DNA from 3 places in the Streptomyces sp. NPDC049970 genome. Region 2 is predicted to be linked to each of the others. Evidence: riboswitches for the same ligand, from Rfam matches in the RefSeq annotation. Region 2 holds a riboswitch; each other region holds the start of a gene.
What was found. A riboswitch is a leader RNA that binds a small molecule or an ion and turns the genes downstream of it on or off. The one in region 2 is predicted to bind thiamine pyrophosphate.

Region 1 (5,635 bases), on a different contig from region 2:
TCGGGGACCTTCACGATCTCCGGGCCGCGCGAGACCACCAGCCCCACCGCGTCGTTGCCCCGGATCCGCTCGCCCGAGCCGGGATCGCTGCTGATCACGGTGCCGCGCTCCACCGTGTCGCTGTAGGCCCGCTCGACACCCTTCAGGTCGAGGCCCTCGTCCGAGAGCCGCTGCTCCGCCGCGCTCTGGGTCCGGCCCAGGAGCGAGGGCACCCGGGTGAACTGGCCCGAGTTGATATACCAGACGCCCGTGCCGGCCCCCAGGACCAGCAGTACGGCGACGAGTGCGGCGACCACACCGCGCCGGCCGCCGAGGACGAACCGGCCACGCCCCCCCACCCGCTCCGGCGGCATCTCCAGCCGGCTGGTGTGGTGCGCGGTGCCCTGGCCGGCGGGGATCACCCGGGGGATCACGCTCGTACGGTCGTCGGCGCCGTCGCGCACCTCCGCGAGGGCCTGCGGGGGCACCGCGTCCAGCTGCTCCTCGGAGAGCGCGCTCCGGGCCTCGCGGGCCTCGGCGAGCATCGCCACGGCGTCGTGGGGGCGCAGCTCGGGGCTGCGCGCGGTGGCGGCCGCCACCAGTGCGTCCAGCCCGGCGGCCAGTCCGGGGACGGAGGCGGAGGGCGCCGGGACGTCCTGGTTGAGGTGCTGGTAGATGATCTGGGCGGCGGTGTCCCCGGCGTGCGGCTTGCCGCCGGTCAGCATCTCGTAGAGCACGACACCGCAGGCGTACACGTCGGACCTGGTGTCGGCGGTGCCCTGCTCGATCTGCTCCGGGGCGAGGTACGACACCGTGCCCAGGAGGGATCCGGTGGTGTCCGTGACGGTGCCGACGGCGCGCACGAGGCCGAAGTCGGCGACCTTGACCCGGCCGTCCTCGCCGATCAGGACGTTCTCCGGCTTCATGTCCCGGTGCACGAAGCCCGCCCGGTGCGCGGCCCCCAGCGCGGCCAGCACCGGCTCCAGGATGTCCAGGGCGGCCCGCGGCTGCAGGGCACCGCGCTCGCGCAGCACGTCGCGCAGGGTGCACCCGGCGACGTACTCCATGGCCAGATAGACGTACGCGCCCTGGGCGCCCTGGTCGAAGACGGCCACCACGTTGGGGTGCGCGAGCAGGGCGACGGACTTCGCCTCGCGGATGAAGCGCTCGACGAAGGCGACGTCGGTCGCCAGGGCCGGGTGCATCACCTTGAGGGCGAGCACCCGGTCGAGCCGGGTGTCCACGGCCCGGTAGACCGTGGCCATACCGCCGACGGCGATGCGCGCATCGATGCGGTAGCGGCCGTCGAGCAGCTGCCCGACGAGGGGGTCCTGGAGGGTCGTGTCCACGGGTCGAGTCTACGAGCTGCCACGGACACCGCGGATGGGCCAGGGCCTCCCGGGGGCCGTTCCGGTGCCGAGCCGTGACAGGCGTATGCACGTGCTGTGACCAGGTGACGGCCGCCGGTGCCCGGAGGTCAGAAGGCCGGGCGCTCCGGATCCAGGGCCGCCCTGCCCTCCGTGGGCGAGGAGGCCTCGGCGAAATGGCGGCGGGGGATGCGTCCCGCCCGGTACGCCAGCCGCCCGCCGTCCACCGCGTGCCGCATCGCCGCCGCCATCAGCTCCGGCTCCTGCGCCCGGGTCACCGCCGAGGCGAGCATCACAGCGGCGCACCCCAGCTCCATCGCCAGCGCCGCGTCCGACGCGGTCCCCGCACCGGCGTCCAGGATCACCGGGACCCCGGCCCGCTCGACGATCAGCTGGAAGTTGTGCGGGTTGCGGATCCCGAGCCCGGAGCCGATGGGGGAGCCGAGCGGCATGATCGCCGCGCACCCCACGTCCTCCAGCCTGCGGGCCAGAACCGGGTCGTCGTTGGTGTACGGCAGGACGGTGAAACCGTCGTCCACCAGGACCTCCGCGGCGTCCAGCAGCTCGATCGGGTCCGGCAGCAGGGTCCGTTCGTCGGCCACGACCTCCAGCTTGATCCAGTCGGTGCCGAGCGCCTCCCGGGCCAGCCGCGCGGTCAGCACGGCCTCTCCCGCGGTGAAGCAGCCGGCGGTGTTCGGCAGCACCCGCACGGAGAGGCGTTCCAGTACGGACAGCACCGAACCCCGCACCGTCGGGTCGAGCCTGCGCATCGCCACGGTGGTCAGCTCGGTGCCCGAGGCGATCAGTGAACGCTCCAGCACGTCGAGGCTGGGGGCACCGCCCGTTCCCATGATCAGCCGGGAGGTGAAGGCGGTGGAGCCCAGGGTGAAGAGGTCGTCGGACACGGTCAGCCTCCCTGGACAGCGGTGAGGACCTCGACGCGGTCACCGTCGGCGAGTGCGGTGGCGGCCCACCGGCCGCGCGGGACGACGGTCTCGTTTACGGCGGCGGCGACCCCCGACGGTGCCGGGGTCAGTGCCGCGACCAGGGCGTCGAGCGCGGTGCCGGCGGGGAGGTCGCGGTGTTCCCCGTTGACGGACACGGAGACGGAGGCGGGCACGTGCTGTGTCATACGGACTGCTCCTGCTGCGCGGGGGCGGTGTACCGGGAAGCGGGGACCGCCGGTGCGGCGGCCCGTGGGGCCCGTGCGAAGCGGCCGGGTGCGAAGGGGCGGGCCACCTCGGGCAGCTCACCCGTGGTCAGCACGTGCGCCATCACGTCGCCGGTGACCGGGGTCAGCAGGACGCCGTTGCGGTGGTGCCCGGTCGCGAGATGCAGACCGGGCAGCGCCGTCGGTCCCAGCATCGGCGCGTTGTCCGGCGAGGCCGGCCGCAGTCCCGCCCGGGTCTCGGTCAGCGGCAGTTCGGTGATGCCCGGGATCAGCTCGTGGGCGTCACGCAGGAGTTCGTAGACCCCGCCCGCGGTGACCGTGGTGTCCCAGCCCATCTCCTCACTGGTAGCGCCGATCACCAGCTCACCGTCGGCGCGCGGTACGAGGTACACGTGGCTGCCGCGTACGACGGCCCGCACGGTCCTGCTGAGGAACGGCGCGTACGCGGCCGGCACGGTCAGCCGCAGCACCTGCCCCTTGACCGGGCGCACGGGTGGCACGACCGCCTCGGGCACCCCCTCCAGCCGCCCGCTGAGGCTCCCGCCGGCGAGGACCACCTGGCCGGCCGCCAACTCCGTACCGTCCCGGAGGACCGCTCCCACGGCCCGGCCGTCCGTGACGCGCAGGCGCCCGACCCAGGTACGGCGGAAGGCGACGCCCGCCCGTTCGCACGCCGTGACCAGTGCCGAGGCCAGCCGTCTTGGATCCACCTGGTGGTCGTCGTCGACCCGCAGCCCGCCGCGCACACCCGGCGCGAGCATCGGCTCCAGGCGGCGGCACTCCCGGCCGCTGAGCCACTCGGACTCCAGCCCCGACCGCTGCTGCAGGGTGTGCAGTTCCCGCAGATGGGCCCGGTCGTCGGAGTCCAGCGCTACGGACAGGGTCCCGCAGGCGCGGAAGCCGACGGTCCGCCCGCTCGCCTCCTCCAGTTCGGCCACGAACTCCGGATAGCGCGCGGCGGAGGCGAGGTTGAGGCCGAGCAGCGTCTGCTCGCCGTGGTGGAGCTCGGTGACGGCGGCGAGCATGCCGGCCGCGACCTGGGCGGCCCCGCCGCCCGGTTCGGGATCGGCGAGCGTGGTGCTCAGCCCCCGCTGGGCCGCGCGCCAGGCGGTCACCAGCCCGATGATGCCGCCTCCGACGACCAGGACGTCGGAACTGTCAGCGGAGATGCCCATGGGTGTCCAGCCCCTCCCTTCGCCGGCATGACCCGGATCAGGTTCGTACGGTCGGAGGCCGGTCAGCCTCCCTCTCAGCCCGGTACGCCCGGACTCCCGCGAGTGTCTTACGGTGGCCACCCTAACTCCGCGGCCCTCGCCCGGTAAGGGAGCAGTGCCCCGCGGCCCGGTCCCCGGGCGCCGGGACGAGCGTGCTGGGGCGCTCGCGAACTGACCTCATGTCAGGTGATTAGGGTGGACGGGTGAGCGAGCAGACGCAGGACCCGGCAGTGGGACACCGGCCGCGCGGTGTCGTGGTCGTGGGAGCGGGCATGGCCGGCGTGCAGACGGCCGTGGCCCTGCGCGAACAGGGCTACGCGGGGCCCGTCACCCTGGTCGGCGCCGAACCGCACCAGCCGTACGACCGCCCGCCGCTGTCCAAGGCCGTCCTGCTGGGCAAGGCCGAGGACTCCGCCTTCGACGTCGACTTCGAGGACCTGGACATCACCCTGTGCCTGGGGCTCGACGTGACCGGCCTGCGCGCGGAGGCGCACGAACTGGACACCCCGGAAGGGCCCCTCGGCTACGACGTGCTGGTCGTCGCCACCGGAGCCGAGCCGGTCGTGCTGCCCGGCACCGAGGGCGTACCCGGCGTCCACCTGCTGCGCACCCTCGACGACGCCGCGCGGCTGCGGCCCGTCCTGGAGCGGCAGCACGACGTGGTCGTCGTCGGGGCCGGCTGGATCGGCGCCGAGTTCGCCACCGCGGCCCGCGACGCCGGCTGCGAGGTCACCGTCGTCGAGGCCGCGGACCGCCCCCTCGCCGGCACGATGCCCGCAGAGGTCGCCGCCCCCATGGCCGCCTGGTACGCCGAGAGCGGAGCCCGGCTCCTGACGGACGCCCGGGTCGCGCGCGTCGAACCCGGCACCGTCCGTCTGGCGGACGGCCGGGCGATCCCCGCCGGCGCGGTGGTCGTCGGCATCGGTGCCCGGCCCGCCACCGGATGGCTCGCCGGTTCGGGAATCGCGCTCGGCCCGGACGGCTCGGTCACCACCGACGACTCGCTGCGCACCTCGCTGCCGGACGTGTACGCGGTGGGCGACTGCGCCTCCTTCCCTTCCGCCCGCTACGGGGAGCGCCTGCTCGTCCACCACTGGGACAACGCGCTCCAGGGCCCCCGGGTGGTCGCTGCCGCCCTCGCGACGGGCGTACCCGGGACGTACGACCCGGTGCCCTACTTCTGGTCCGAGCAGTTCGGCCGCTTCGTGCAGTACGCCGGCCACCACGCCGCAGCCGAGGCGCTGCTGTGGCGGGGCGATCCCGCGGATCCGTCCTGGACGGTCTGCTGGCTCCGGCAGGGTGTCCTGGTCGCGGTGCTGGCGGTCAACAGGCCACGGGACCTGTCCCAGGGCCGCAAGCTGGTCGAATCGGGCGCCCGGATCGATCCGGCACTCGCCGCCGACTCCTCCGTACCGCTGAAATCGGCGGTCCTCCCGGGGCCCTGACAGCCCCGTACGGTCGGCCCGGGTACCGACTGTCGGTCCGGGATGGCACGCTTGTCCCTGTGACCGAGATTGACGCAAAGATCGATGCTCTCGTCCCCGCCTGGCTCCACCTGCCCGACATCGCGGAAATGCTCGATGTCCAGGTGACGCGCGTACGGCAGCTGGTCAAGGACGGCCAGCTCATCGCCGTACGCCGTGGTGAGAACCGGGCGCTCCAGGTGCCTGCCGCCTTCATCGACGGCGACAAGGTGGTCAAGGGGCTCGCAGGGACCCTGACGCTCCTGAGGGACGACGGCTACACCGACGAAGAGATGCTGGACTGGCTCTTCACCCCCGACCCGAGCCTGCCCGGGACACCCGCGCAGGCCCTGAGTGAGAATCGCGGTACGGAGGTGAAGCGCCGCGCCCAGGCGCTCGCCGTCTGACCGGACGACCGTGAGTGGGGTGCGGGCCGTGGCA
Region 2 (5,635 bases):
AGTGCCTGCGCGAGCGGGACGAGGATCCAGGTCGTGCGCAGGTCCAGCGGTGGCTCGTCGAGGGTGATCAGGAAGCCGAAGCCGACGGTGACCGCCGACACCCCGAGCGGCAGCATCAGCAGGGCGTCGAAGCCCCGCACAAGCCGTCCCGCACGTCGCCTGGTCAGCGCGGCGGCGGCGAGCCCGCCGATCACCAGCGCGATGAGGGTCGCCACCAAGGCGTAGCGCAGGGAGTTGCCGATGGCGTCGAGCGGCGGCACCAGGAAGGTGGACCCGCTCGCGTCGGCGGACTGCAGCGCGCGGTAGAAGGCGAACCCGTAGCCGCCGGAGGTGTCCAGCGAACGTTCCACCAGCACGCCGAGCGGCAGCAGGATGAGCAGCAGGACGCTGAGCAGGACGCCGCCGAGCAGCGCCCGCTGCCCCGCGCCGCGTGGGGGCCGGGAGGTCTGTGCCGGGTCGACGAGCTTCAGCGCGGTCTCCCTGCGCCGTACGGTCCAGGCGTGCACGGCGAGGATCCCGGCGACCGCGGCGAACTGCACCAGGGTCAGCACGGCGGCGGTCGGCAGGTCGAGCAGTTGCGCGGTCTGCCGGTATATCTCCACCTCCAGGGTGGAGTAGGCCGGACCACCGAGGATCTGGACGACGCCGAAGGAGGTGAACGTGAAGAGGAAGACCATGAGCGCCGCGGCCGCGACCGCGGGCGCCAGCGCGGGCAGGGTCACCCGCCGCCAGGCGGCGAGGCGTCCGGCCCCGAGCACCCGGGCGGCCTCCTCCTGGCGGGGGTCGAGCTGCGACCAGAGCCCGCCCACGGTGCGTACGACGACCGCGTAGTTGAAGAAGACGTGGGCGAGCAGGATCGCCCAGACGGTGGTGTCGAGGCGTACGCCCCAGAGCTCGTCGAGGAACCCGCCGCGTCCCAGCAGCGCCAGGAACGCCGTGCCCACCACGACGGTCGGCAGGACGAACGGCACGGTCACCACGGCGCGCAGCAGTTGCTTGCCGGGGAAGTCGAAGCGCGCGAAGACGTAGGCACCGGGCAGCGCGACGAGCAGGGTGAGAACGGTCGAGGCGAGCGCCTGCCAGGTGGTGAACCGGAGGACGTCCAGGATGTCCGGCCGGCTCAGGACCGTGCCGATCCTGCCGAACTGCCAGACCCCGTCGGCCTTCAGCCCCCGGCCGACGATCGCGGCGACCGGGTAGGCGAAGAACAGGGCGAAGAACGCGGCGGGCAGGGCCATCAGCCCGAACCGCACCGCGTTCCCCCGCCACGCGGGAGGCGTGGCTACTTCACGACGAGCGAGGACCACGACTGGACCCACTGCTCACGGTTCTTGGCGATCCTCTCCGGGGCCACGGTCGCCGGCTCGTCGACGGTGGCGCCGAACTTCGTGAAGATCTCCGGGAGTTCGGCGTCCTTCGCCACCGGGTTCACGAACATGTTGAGCGGCATGTCCTCCTGGAACCGCTTGCTGATCAGGAAGTCCAGCAGGGCCTTGCCGCCCGCCTCGTTCTTCGCACCGTCCAGCAGACCGGCGAACTCGATCTGGCGGAAGCAGGTGCCGGTGGCGACTCCCGTCGGGGCCTCGGTGGGCTGCGGATCGGCGTACAGCACCTCGACCGGCGGGCTGGAGGCGTAGGAGACGACGAGCGGCCGGTCCGCCTTGGTCTTCTTCCCGCCCGCGGAGCCGGAGAACTCCTCGTTGTACGCCTGCTCCCAGCCGTCGACGACCTTCACGCCGTTGCTCTTCAGCTTCTTCCAGTAGTCCTGGTAGCCCGTCTCGCCGTGGGCGGCGACGGTGCCGAGCAGGAAGCCGAGGCCGGGCGAGGAGGTCGCGGCGTTCTCGGTGACCAGGAGGTTCTTGTACGCGGGCTTCAGCAGGTCGTCGAAGGTCTTCGGCGGATCCAGCTTCTTGTCGGCGAAGTACTTCTTGTCGTAGTTGACGCAGATGTCGCCGGTGTCGACGGGCGTGACCCGGTGCTGGTCGGCGTCGAGCTGCGTGTCGGCCGCGACGCGGTCGAGGCCCTTGGCCTTGTACGGGGTGAACAGGCCGTTGTCCAGGGCGCGGGAGAGCAGCGTGTTGTCGGCGCCGAAGAACACGTCGCCGCGCGGGGAGCCCTTGGTCAGGATCTCCTGGTTGAGGGCGGCTCCGGCGTCACCGCTCTTGAGTACCTTGATCTTGTAGCCGGTCTCCTTCGTGAACGCCTTCAGGACGGCGTCCGAGGCGTTGAAGGAGTCATGGCTGACCAGGGTGACGGTCCTGGAGCCCCCGGCACCCGTGCCGCCGTCCTTGTCGTCGGCGGCCCCGCAGCCCGCGAGCGCGGATATGCCGAGCGCGGCGGCGAGCACCGTCACCGCGCACTTCTTGGTGGTGTCCATGTGATTCCTCCTGGAGGTGACCAGGAAGAGACGCGGCCCTGCCCGCTCGGCGAGCGGGCAGGGCGCAACAGCTTGAGTAAGGTCCGAACTTCCTACCCGGAATGACCCGGGCGAGGTTCAGAGGGTCTGCGGCCGACCTGTCATCGGTGCCGCACTCTCAGCGCTGTGGCGCTCCCCTGTCGGAATATGAAGTTGATTTCGGGGTCAGGCTACACCGGCCGGACCACGTGGGCCCCGCCGGACCGGCTCCCCTCTCAGCGCTCGGAGGCCGCCAGCTGCCCGCAGGCCCCGTCGATCTCCTGGCCACGGGTGTCCCGGACGGTGACCGGCACACCGTGGGCCGCGATGGCCTCCACGAAAGCCTTCTCGTCCTCGGGCCGCGAGGCGGTCCACTTGGAGCCCGGTGTCGGGTTCAGCGGAATGAGGTTGACGTGGACCCGCTTGCCCTTGAGCAGCCGGCCGAGCCGGTCGCCGCGCCACGCCTGGTCGTTGATGTCGCGGATCAGCGCGTACTCGATGGAGATGCGGCGGCCCGACTTCTCGGCGTACTCCCATGCGGCGTCCAGCACCTCGCGGACCTTCCAGCGGGTGTTCACCGGCACGAGCGTGTCGCGCAGCTCGTCGTCCGGGGCGTGCAGCGAGACCGCGAGGCGGCACTTGAAGCCCTCGTCGGCGAAGCGGAGCATGGCGGGGACCAGACCGACCGTGGACACGGTGATCCCGCGCTGCGAGAGCCCGAGACCGTCCGGCTCCGGATCCGTCAGCCGGCGGATCGCGCCCACGACACGCTTGTAGTTGGCCAGGGGTTCGCCCATGCCCATGAAGACGATGTTGGACAGCCGCGCAGGACCGCCCGGAACCTCGCCGTCGCGCAGGGCGCGCATGCCGTCCACGATCTGGTGCACGATCTCGGCGGTCGACAGGTTGCGGTCGAGTCCCGCCTGGCCGGTCGCGCAGAACGGGCAGTTCATGCCGCAGCCGGCCTGGGACGAGATGCACATGGTCACCCGGTCCGGATAGCGCATGAGGACGGACTCGACGAGCGTCCCGTCGTGCATCTTCCAGAGCGTCTTGCGGGTGGTGTCGTCGTCGCAGCTGATGTGGCGGACGACGGACATCAGGTCCGGGAACATCGCCTCGGCGAGCTTGCCCCGCGAGGCGGCCGGGATGTTGGTCCACTCCGCCGGGTCGTGCGCGTACCGCGCGAAGTAGTGCTGCGACAGCTGCTTGGCTCGGAAGGGCTTCTCGCCGGTCGCGGCGACTGCTTCCTTGCGCTCGTCGGGTGTGAGGTCGGCGAGGTGGCGCGGCGGCAGCTTGGTTCCGCGGGGCGCGACGAAAGTGAGTTCTCCGGGCTTAGGCATGGTTCATCCAGTGTCGCAGACACGCCGTGGTGCCCCGGCCCGCCGAGGGACCGGGCAGCACGGGCGGAAGCCACGCGTCGGGCTCCGGCGCAGGTCGGCGGGCATCCCACGGCCCGCGGACGGCCCTGGTGCGGGTGGGTACGGTGACCGATCGCACGAGGCGTGCGCGGCGACGGCGACCGGGCGCTCGACGGGTGCGACAGGCCGGTGAACGCGATCCCGCGTGGGCAGTCCCCGCCGCGTGGCCGGCTCTGCGTCGTCGTACGGCGACGCCGGCGACCCCGCAGGCGGTGACGCCCACAGCGAGTGCGAAGACCAGCAGCGCTTGGGCGGTGAGACTGCGGTCGAGTCAGACCTTGAACTCGCGCATGGTCGGTGTCCCCCTGAGAACGACTGATTACGCGCTGTCGTTCCGCGCGCACCCCGTGGAGGCGGTTACACCTCCGGCGCACGATGAGGGGGCCCGTCGTCCGGCCGGACGACGGGCCCCCTCATCGGAACCGGGACGCGGCAGGACTCAGCCGGATCCCACGAACAGCACCAGCAGCAGCCACACGACCGGGGCGCTCGGCAGCAGCGAGTCGAGCCGGTCCATGATGCCGCCGTGGCCCGGCAGGAGCGTGCCCATGTCCTTGATTCCGAGGTCCCGCTTGATCATGGACTCGCCCAGGTCCCCCAGCGTGGCGCTGGCAGCGACCGCAAGGCCCATCAGCAGGCCCTGCCACCAGCTCCCGCCGTCGATCAGGAACTCCATGCACAGGGCGCCGGCCACCATGGCGAAGCCGACCGCGCCGAACAGACCCTCCCGGGTCTTCCCGGGGCTGATGCGCGGCGCCAGCTTGTGCGTGCCGAAGCGCCAGCCGACGGCGTACGCACCGGTGTCGCTGACCACGGTCAGCAGGAGGAAGGTGAGCACCCGCCACGCGCCGTCGTCCGCGGTGAGCATCATCGCGACGAACGTGGCCAGGAACGGCACGTAGAAGACGGCGAACACACCCGCCGTGACGTCCTTCAGGTAGCCCTCGGGCGGCTCCGTCATCCTCCACACGAGCACCGCGAGCGCCGTGAGCGCCATGGCGACCCAGGCGCCCTCCGCCTCACGTACGTAGCCGGCGACGACCATCGCGGCGCCGCCCACCGCGAGCGGTACCAGGGGCGCGTTGATGCCCTTGCGCTCCTTGAGGCGGGAGGTGAGCTCCCACAGTCCGACCACCACGGCCAGCACGACGACGCCGACGAAGACGGCCTTCACGATGAAGAGCGAGCCGACGACGAGGGCACCGAGACCGACACCGACGCCTATGGCGGCGCGCAGATCACGCCCCGCACGCTTCTTGTGCGGCTGGGGAGGCAGCGGGGTGGACATGGGCTCCTGCGGCTTCTCGTCACGGAACAGGGGGCCGCTGACGCGCGCGGCGTCCCCGCTCCGGTCGTCGCGGTCGTCAGCGTCTCTACCTGCGTCGGGAACGTCCGGCACGATGGGCATGGGCCGAGTCTGCTGGGCGGCGTGCACATCGTATGCAGGACCCGCCGGGGCGGCCCCCATCTCGGGAGTGCCCCAGTGGCCGGCTCCCGGCGGGGCGCCCCAGGAAGAGTCGTTCATCAGACTTCGAGCAGCTCGGCTTCCTTGTGCTTGAGCAGCTCGTCCACCTGCGCGACGTACTTCGCGGTGGTGTCGTCGAGCTCCTTCTCGGCGCGGCGGACCTCGTCCTCGCCGGACTCCTTGTCCTTGACGAGCTTGTCGAGCGACTCCTTGGCCTTGCGGCGGATGGAGCGGATCGAGATCTTGGAGTCCTCGGCCTTGGTCTTGGCGACCTTGATGTACTCCTTGCGACGGTCCTGCGTGAGCTCGGGGAACGTCACACGGATGATGTTGCCGTCGTTGCTCGGGTTGACG
Region 3 (5,635 bases), on a different contig from region 2:
GACGAGCAGGACGATGCCACCCACCAGCGGGACGAACGCGATCAGGATCCACCAGCCGGAGCGGCTCGTGTCGTGCAGCCGGCGGACGACGACGGCCAGCCCGGGGATCAGCACGGCGAGTATGTAGATGATGTACGGGATCTGCGAGTCGATGGCGACCCCAATGCCCGACAGGATGGCGGCCACGATGAAGTTGAAGAGTACGAACATCCAGTACTCCTTGCGGCGCGCCCGCCCACTGAAGCCCGCGTAGTTCTTGAGCACTGCCAGGTACCAGCTCATGGTGCTTTCCCTCCCCTGGCGCCCCCGTTCGGGACGCACACATTTTTCGGCCGAGCAAAGCGGAAGGTAAGGCACAGATAAGGAACCGGTCAAGTTGGGTCAGAACTCCGCCGAAACATACATCCACCTGCCACTATTCCGTGTCCTTACCGACTCCAAATACATAGTGAAAGGCCGTCAGTACGACACCAGATGCTGCAAGTAGGCAAAAATCAAGACACTTCGCCACCTGTGCAAACAGCCTGACGGTGCGCTCGGCGGCGCCGTCCAGGATTCACGGCGTGACCGGGACAGCACCGCCGAGCGCACACGCACCGCCCGCCGGGAGCACCGGCGGGCGGTGCGGAACTCAGTCCGCGAGGGGCAGATAGACCCTGTTGCCGGCGGCGGCGAACTCCTTGGACTTCTCCGCCATCCCGGCCTCGATCTCGGCCTGTTCGGCTCCGTGCTCGCGCCTGATGTCGTGCGAGATCTTCATCGAGCAGAACTTCGGCCCGCACATGGAGCAGAAGTGCGCCGTCTTCGCCGGCTCGGCCGGCAGGGTCTCGTCGTGGAACTCCCGTGCCGTGTCCGGGTCGAGCGCCAGGTTGAACTGGTCCTCCCAGCGGAACTCGAACCGGGCGTCCGACAGCGCGTCGTCCCACTCCTGCGCCCCGGGGTGCCCCTTGGCGAGGTCAGCCGCATGCGCCGCGATCTTGTAGGTGATGACGCCGGTCTTCACGTCGTCCCGGTTCGGAAGCCCCAGATGCTCCTTGGGCGTGACGTAGCAGAGCATCGCCGTACCCCACCAGGCGATCATCGCCGCCCCGATGCCCGAGGTGATGTGGTCGTACGCCGGCGCGACATCGGTGGTCAGCGGGCCGAGCGTGTAGAAGGGGGCCTCTTCGCAGATCTCCTGCTGGAGGTCGATGTTCTCCTTGATCTTGTGCATCGGGACGTGGCCAGGGCCCTCGATCATGGTCTGGACGCCGAACCGCTTCGCCACGGTGTTGAGTTCGCCGAGCGTCCGGAGTTCGGCGAACTGCGCCTCGTCGTTGGCGTCGGCGATGGACCCGGGGCGCAGCCCGTCACCGAGCGAGTACGTCACGTCGTAGGCCGCGAGGATCTCGCAGAGCTCCTCGAAGTGCTCGTACAGGAACGACTCCTTGTGGTGCGCCAGGCACCAGGCCGCCATGATCGATCCGCCGCGGGAGACGATGCCGGTCTTGCGACGTGCCGTCAGCGGGACGTACGGCAGGCGGACACCGGCGTGCACCGTCATGTAGTCGACGCCCTGTTCGGCCTGCTCGACGACGGTGTCCTTGTAGATCTCCCAGGTCAGCTCCTCGGCCCGGCCGTCGACCTTCTCGAGGGCCTGGTAGAGCGGCACGGTGCCGATCGGCACGGGCGAGTTGCGCAGTACCCACTCGCGGGTGGTGTGGATGTTGCGGCCGGTGGAGAGGTCCATGACCGTGTCGGCCCCCCACTTCGTGGCCCAGGTCATCTTGTCCACCTCCTCCTCGATCGACGAGGTGACCGCGGAGTTGCCGATGTTGGCGTTGACCTTCACCAGGAACCGCTTGCCGATGATCATCGGCTCGATCTCCGGGTGGTTGACGTTGACGGGCAACACGGCCCGACCGGCAGCGATCTCCTCCCGCACGACCTCGGGAGCGACGTTCTCGCGGATCGCGACGTACTCCATCTCCGGGGTGATCTCGCCTCGTCGGGCGTAGGCGAGTTGGGTGACCGGACGGCCGTCGCGGCTTCGCCGGGGCCGGCGCGGGCGGCCGGGGAAGACGGCGTCGAGGTTGCGCAGGCCCTCCCCGGGCTCTCGGCTCCGCTCGGTCAGGGGGGATCCCCCACGCGGCGAGGTGTGCTTGAGCCCGTCGTCCTCGGGGCGCACGGGGCGGCCCGCGTACTCCTCGGTGTCGCCCCGGGCGATGATCCAGTTCTCCCGGAGAGGGGCGAGCCCGCGACGGACATCGGTTTCGGTGGTGGGATCGGTGTACGGCCCGGACGTGTCGTACAGCGTCACGTCGTTGCCGTTGGTGAGGTGCACCTGACGGACCGGCACCCGGAGGTCCGGGCGAGAGCCCTGGACGTACCCCTTGTGCCAGCCGATGGACTTCCCGGCCTCGTCGTTCTCCGCATCACGCGTGTTCTGCGCGTTCTGCGTGGAGGCAGGCATGCGTGCGTCCGCTGTGGTCATGAGACCTACTCCCTACGCCGGCATTACCCGGTAACAGGTTCGGCGGTCGGCGCAGCTTGTTCCGTACGGATGTACGGAGGTCAGCGCCCTCTCAGCCCGGTGCTCCGAGCTCCCGCGTGTGCAAATGTGAGTCCACGCTAACCTCCCGTCCGGCATGCTGGCCAGAGGGCCTCCACCGTTCTTGGGATGATCGCCGGGTGACGTCCCCCGGAAGCGCCCCCGAACCCCACGGCCCCGCAGCAGGCAGCACCCAGAGTCATGCGCACGGCCACACACACAGCCACGGCCCGGCAGCGCCGGTGTCCAGGCATCTGCGCAAGGTCATCGCGGCGGTGGTGATCCCGTTCGCCACCGCCGTGCTGGTCGGTCTCGTGGCGCTCTGGCCCGGTGGGGCGCCCGCCCACGAGCGCACCGGTGTCGGCTTCGACCGGCAGACCCAGGACGGCACGGTGGTGAAGGTCGTCGCGGTCGACTGCGCGGAGGTCAACGCCTCGCAGGTGCCGCCGACCGGGGACACCTCCACGCCCTCGGGCAGGGAGGCCGTCGACGAGCAGTCGGGACAGTGCAAGAAGGCCACGGTCCAGGTGACGACCGGCGAGGACAAGGGCCGTGAGTTCGTCGAGGTCATCCAGCCAGACGCCACCCGGCAACTGGAGGAGGGCCAGGGGGTGGTCGTGGCCTACGCCCCCGACGCGCCGCGCGATCTCCAGTACTCGGTGACGGACGTGGACCGCACGCTGCCGATGGCACTGCTGGCCGGGATCTTCGCCGTCGCGGTGGTCGTGGTGGGCCGGCTGCGCGGGCTGATGGCGCTGATCGCCCTCGCCGTCTCCTTCGCCGTGCTGACGCTGTTCATCCTGCCGGCGATCCTGCAGGGCTCGAATCCGCTGGTCGTCGCCGTCATCGGGGCGAGCGCGATCATGCTGATCGCCCTCTACGCCTGCCACGGGCTGACGGCCCGTACGTCGGTCGCCGTCATCGGCACGCTCATCTCCCTCGTGCTGATCGGGCTGCTGGGCTCGCTCTTCATCGGCTGGGCCCACCTGTCCGGCAACACGGACGACAACACCGGCCTCATCCACGGCCTGTATCCGGACATCGACATGAGCGGACTCCTGCTGGCCGGTGTGATCATCGGTTCGCTCGGCGTGCTCGACGACGTGACCGTCACCCAGACGTCCGCCGTGTGGGAACTGCATCAGGCAGACCCCACGATGGGCGTGCGAGGGCTCTACCGGGCGGGCATCAGGATCGGGCGCGATCACATCGCCTCGGTCGTCAACACTCTCGTGCTCGCCTATGCGGGCGCGGCGCTTCCCCTGCTGCTGCTCTTCTCGATCGCCCAGAGCAGCGTGGGCACCGTGGCCAACAGCGAGTTGGTCGCGGAGGAGATCGTCCGGACACTGGTCGGGTCGATCGGGCTGGTCGCCTCGGTCCCGGTGACGACGGCGCTCGCGGCCCTGGTGGTCTCCGCGGACCGTACGGGGCTCGGCGCGGAAGCCGGAGCTCCAGCACCCGCACGGACCGGGAGGGGACGACGCCGCAAGAGGTGATCCGGGGCACCGGGTACATGGTTCCGGGCTGCCGGTGTTCGATGTTCAGCTGTTCAGCCGGCGTTCTGTTCCTTGGCGAGGATGCGGCCCAGAGCCTCTTCCAGATTGCCCTCGAAGTCACTCAGAGTGTGCTCCTGCCCCAATGGCACCAGCTTGTCCGTCCGGTCGAGGAACGCCACGAGAGGTGCCGTACCGGCCCGGAAGAGCGCGCGGTCCGCGCCGACCTGGAGCCGGATGTGTACGTCCGAGAGCCCTTCGGGCTCGGTCGGGCCGATGTGCACATCGCCGTCACCACTGGGGCTGTTGAGGCCGTCGAGCAGCAGCTCACGGCCGAAAGCCCAGGTGACGGGGGCGTCACCCGGGAGGTGGAAGGTCATCCGGATCGCATACGGATCGCTGACCTCGTACCGGAGCTCCACCGGAATACGGAAGGAGAGCTCCTCGGAGACGAGGAAGCTCATCATGACCTCTGCTTGAACCGACTCGCGCATCGTTCAACCCCGCAGTAGATGAAACTGGCCAGGAATGATCCCCCATGGCCCTATTGACGCCATCGTGGTGCACGCGATAGCAGATCACAAGGAGTGATTTTTCAGATACTGATAGAGAACACGAACGAGCGCAAGAGCGTAGTCACTTCACAGCGTAGTTGTTCGATTGCGGCGAGCAACCGTTCCTCTTGATGCAAGGGTAGAGATACAGCCATCGCGGCCACGGCGGATCCGACGGTGATCGGGATGGCCGCGCAGACCGTTCCGATGGCGTACTCCTGTCGTTCGACGACCGGTTCCGAATGTTTCATCGCCCTGAGCCGGTCCAGGAGCGCCTGGCGGTCCCGTACGGAGTAACGCGTCAGCTGCCGGACGGGATACCGGTCCAGATGATCCTCACGCGCGCGCTCGTCGAGCTGCCCCAGAAGGCACTGTCCGATCGCGTGGGCATGGCCGGCCTCTCGGAACGAGACCCACTCGTGCACCGCGGGGGCGGCGGGCGAATCGGCAACCGCCACCATCTCGATCTCGCCCTCCCGGTACAGGGCGCAGTACACCGGGGCGCCGACGACCTCGGCCCAGTGCGCGAGCGAGTCGACGATCACACCCGGACGCGGGGTGGCGGGGCCGCCCCCCAGTCGCTCGGCAGCGGCACCGAAGAGGAAGACGCCGTTCTCCCTCCGGAGGTAGCCCTCGTGGGTCAGGGTTCGCAACAGGTGGTAGGCGGTGGGGAGGGGAAGACCCGCCTCCCTGGCGAGCTGTTTGGCCGGCGCACCGTCCCGATGGGTGCCCACAGCCTCCATAAGTCGCAACGCCCGCTGAACAGAACCGATCAGCGTCGGGACAGCTGTACTCGGTGCCGTGGTCACAGGTCACCCCCAGGCATGGTGACGGGCTGTCAGCCCTCTCGCGGGGGCCGCCCCCACGAGCCCGCCGCGAGACTGGGGTCCGCAGACCGGACGGTCGCACAAACCACTGGGCAGGATGGTGACGATCCGTCATTTCCCAGCTGGCGGCAGCGGTACGTCACTGTATCGGCACGATGTGCCACGCGAGAGGTTTCGTCCTGGACTTAGCTCCGCTGGGCTAACGACCGAATCGGCGACCGCGGTACCGCT

Region 1: it holds a riboswitch for thiamine pyrophosphate, as region 2 does, so the genes downstream of both, thiO (glycine oxidase ThiO) here and AB0I83_RS25380 (thiamine ABC transporter substrate-binding protein) in region 2, are expected to answer to the same signal.
Region 3: it holds a riboswitch for thiamine pyrophosphate, as region 2 does, so the genes downstream of both, thiC (phosphomethylpyrimidine synthase ThiC) here and AB0I83_RS25380 (thiamine ABC transporter substrate-binding protein) in region 2, are expected to answer to the same signal.

Annotation. Positions count from the first base shown of each region.
Region 1 covers NZ_JBFALP010000018.1:47,673-53,307, forward strand. Annotated here, with positions in the region: gene pknB (Stk1 family PASTA domain-containing Ser/Thr kinase) at 1-1,328, opposite strand, end outside; gene AB0I83_RS25820 (thiazole synthase) at 1,457-2,251, opposite strand; gene thiS (sulfur carrier protein ThiS) at 2,254-2,478, opposite strand; gene thiO (glycine oxidase ThiO) at 2,475-3,692, opposite strand; TPP riboswitch at 3,690-3,802, opposite strand; gene AB0I83_RS25835 (FAD-dependent oxidoreductase) at 3,935-5,176, shown strand; gene AB0I83_RS25840 (Rv2175c family DNA-binding protein) at 5,236-5,601, shown strand.
Region 2 covers NZ_JBFALP010000017.1:97,530-103,164, forward strand. Annotated here, with positions in the region: gene AB0I83_RS25375 (iron ABC transporter permease) at 1-1,238, opposite strand, end outside; gene AB0I83_RS25380 (thiamine ABC transporter substrate-binding protein) at 1,283-2,377, opposite strand; TPP riboswitch at 2,449-2,565, opposite strand; gene rlmN (23S rRNA (adenine(2503)-C(2))-methyltransferase RlmN) at 2,632-3,738, opposite strand; gene AB0I83_RS25390 (phosphatidate cytidylyltransferase) at 4,256-5,341, opposite strand; gene frr (ribosome recycling factor) at 5,341-5,635, opposite strand, start outside.
Region 3 covers NZ_JBFALP010000005.1:433,322-438,956, reverse strand. Annotated here, with positions in the region: gene AB0I83_RS13175 (DUF805 domain-containing protein) at 1-282, opposite strand, end outside; gene thiC (phosphomethylpyrimidine synthase ThiC) at 632-2,473, opposite strand; TPP riboswitch at 2,466-2,599, opposite strand; gene AB0I83_RS13165 (YibE/F family protein) at 2,671-4,026, shown strand; gene AB0I83_RS13160 (SsgA family sporulation/cell division regulator) at 4,080-4,517, opposite strand; gene AB0I83_RS13155 (helix-turn-helix domain-containing protein) at 4,619-5,386, opposite strand.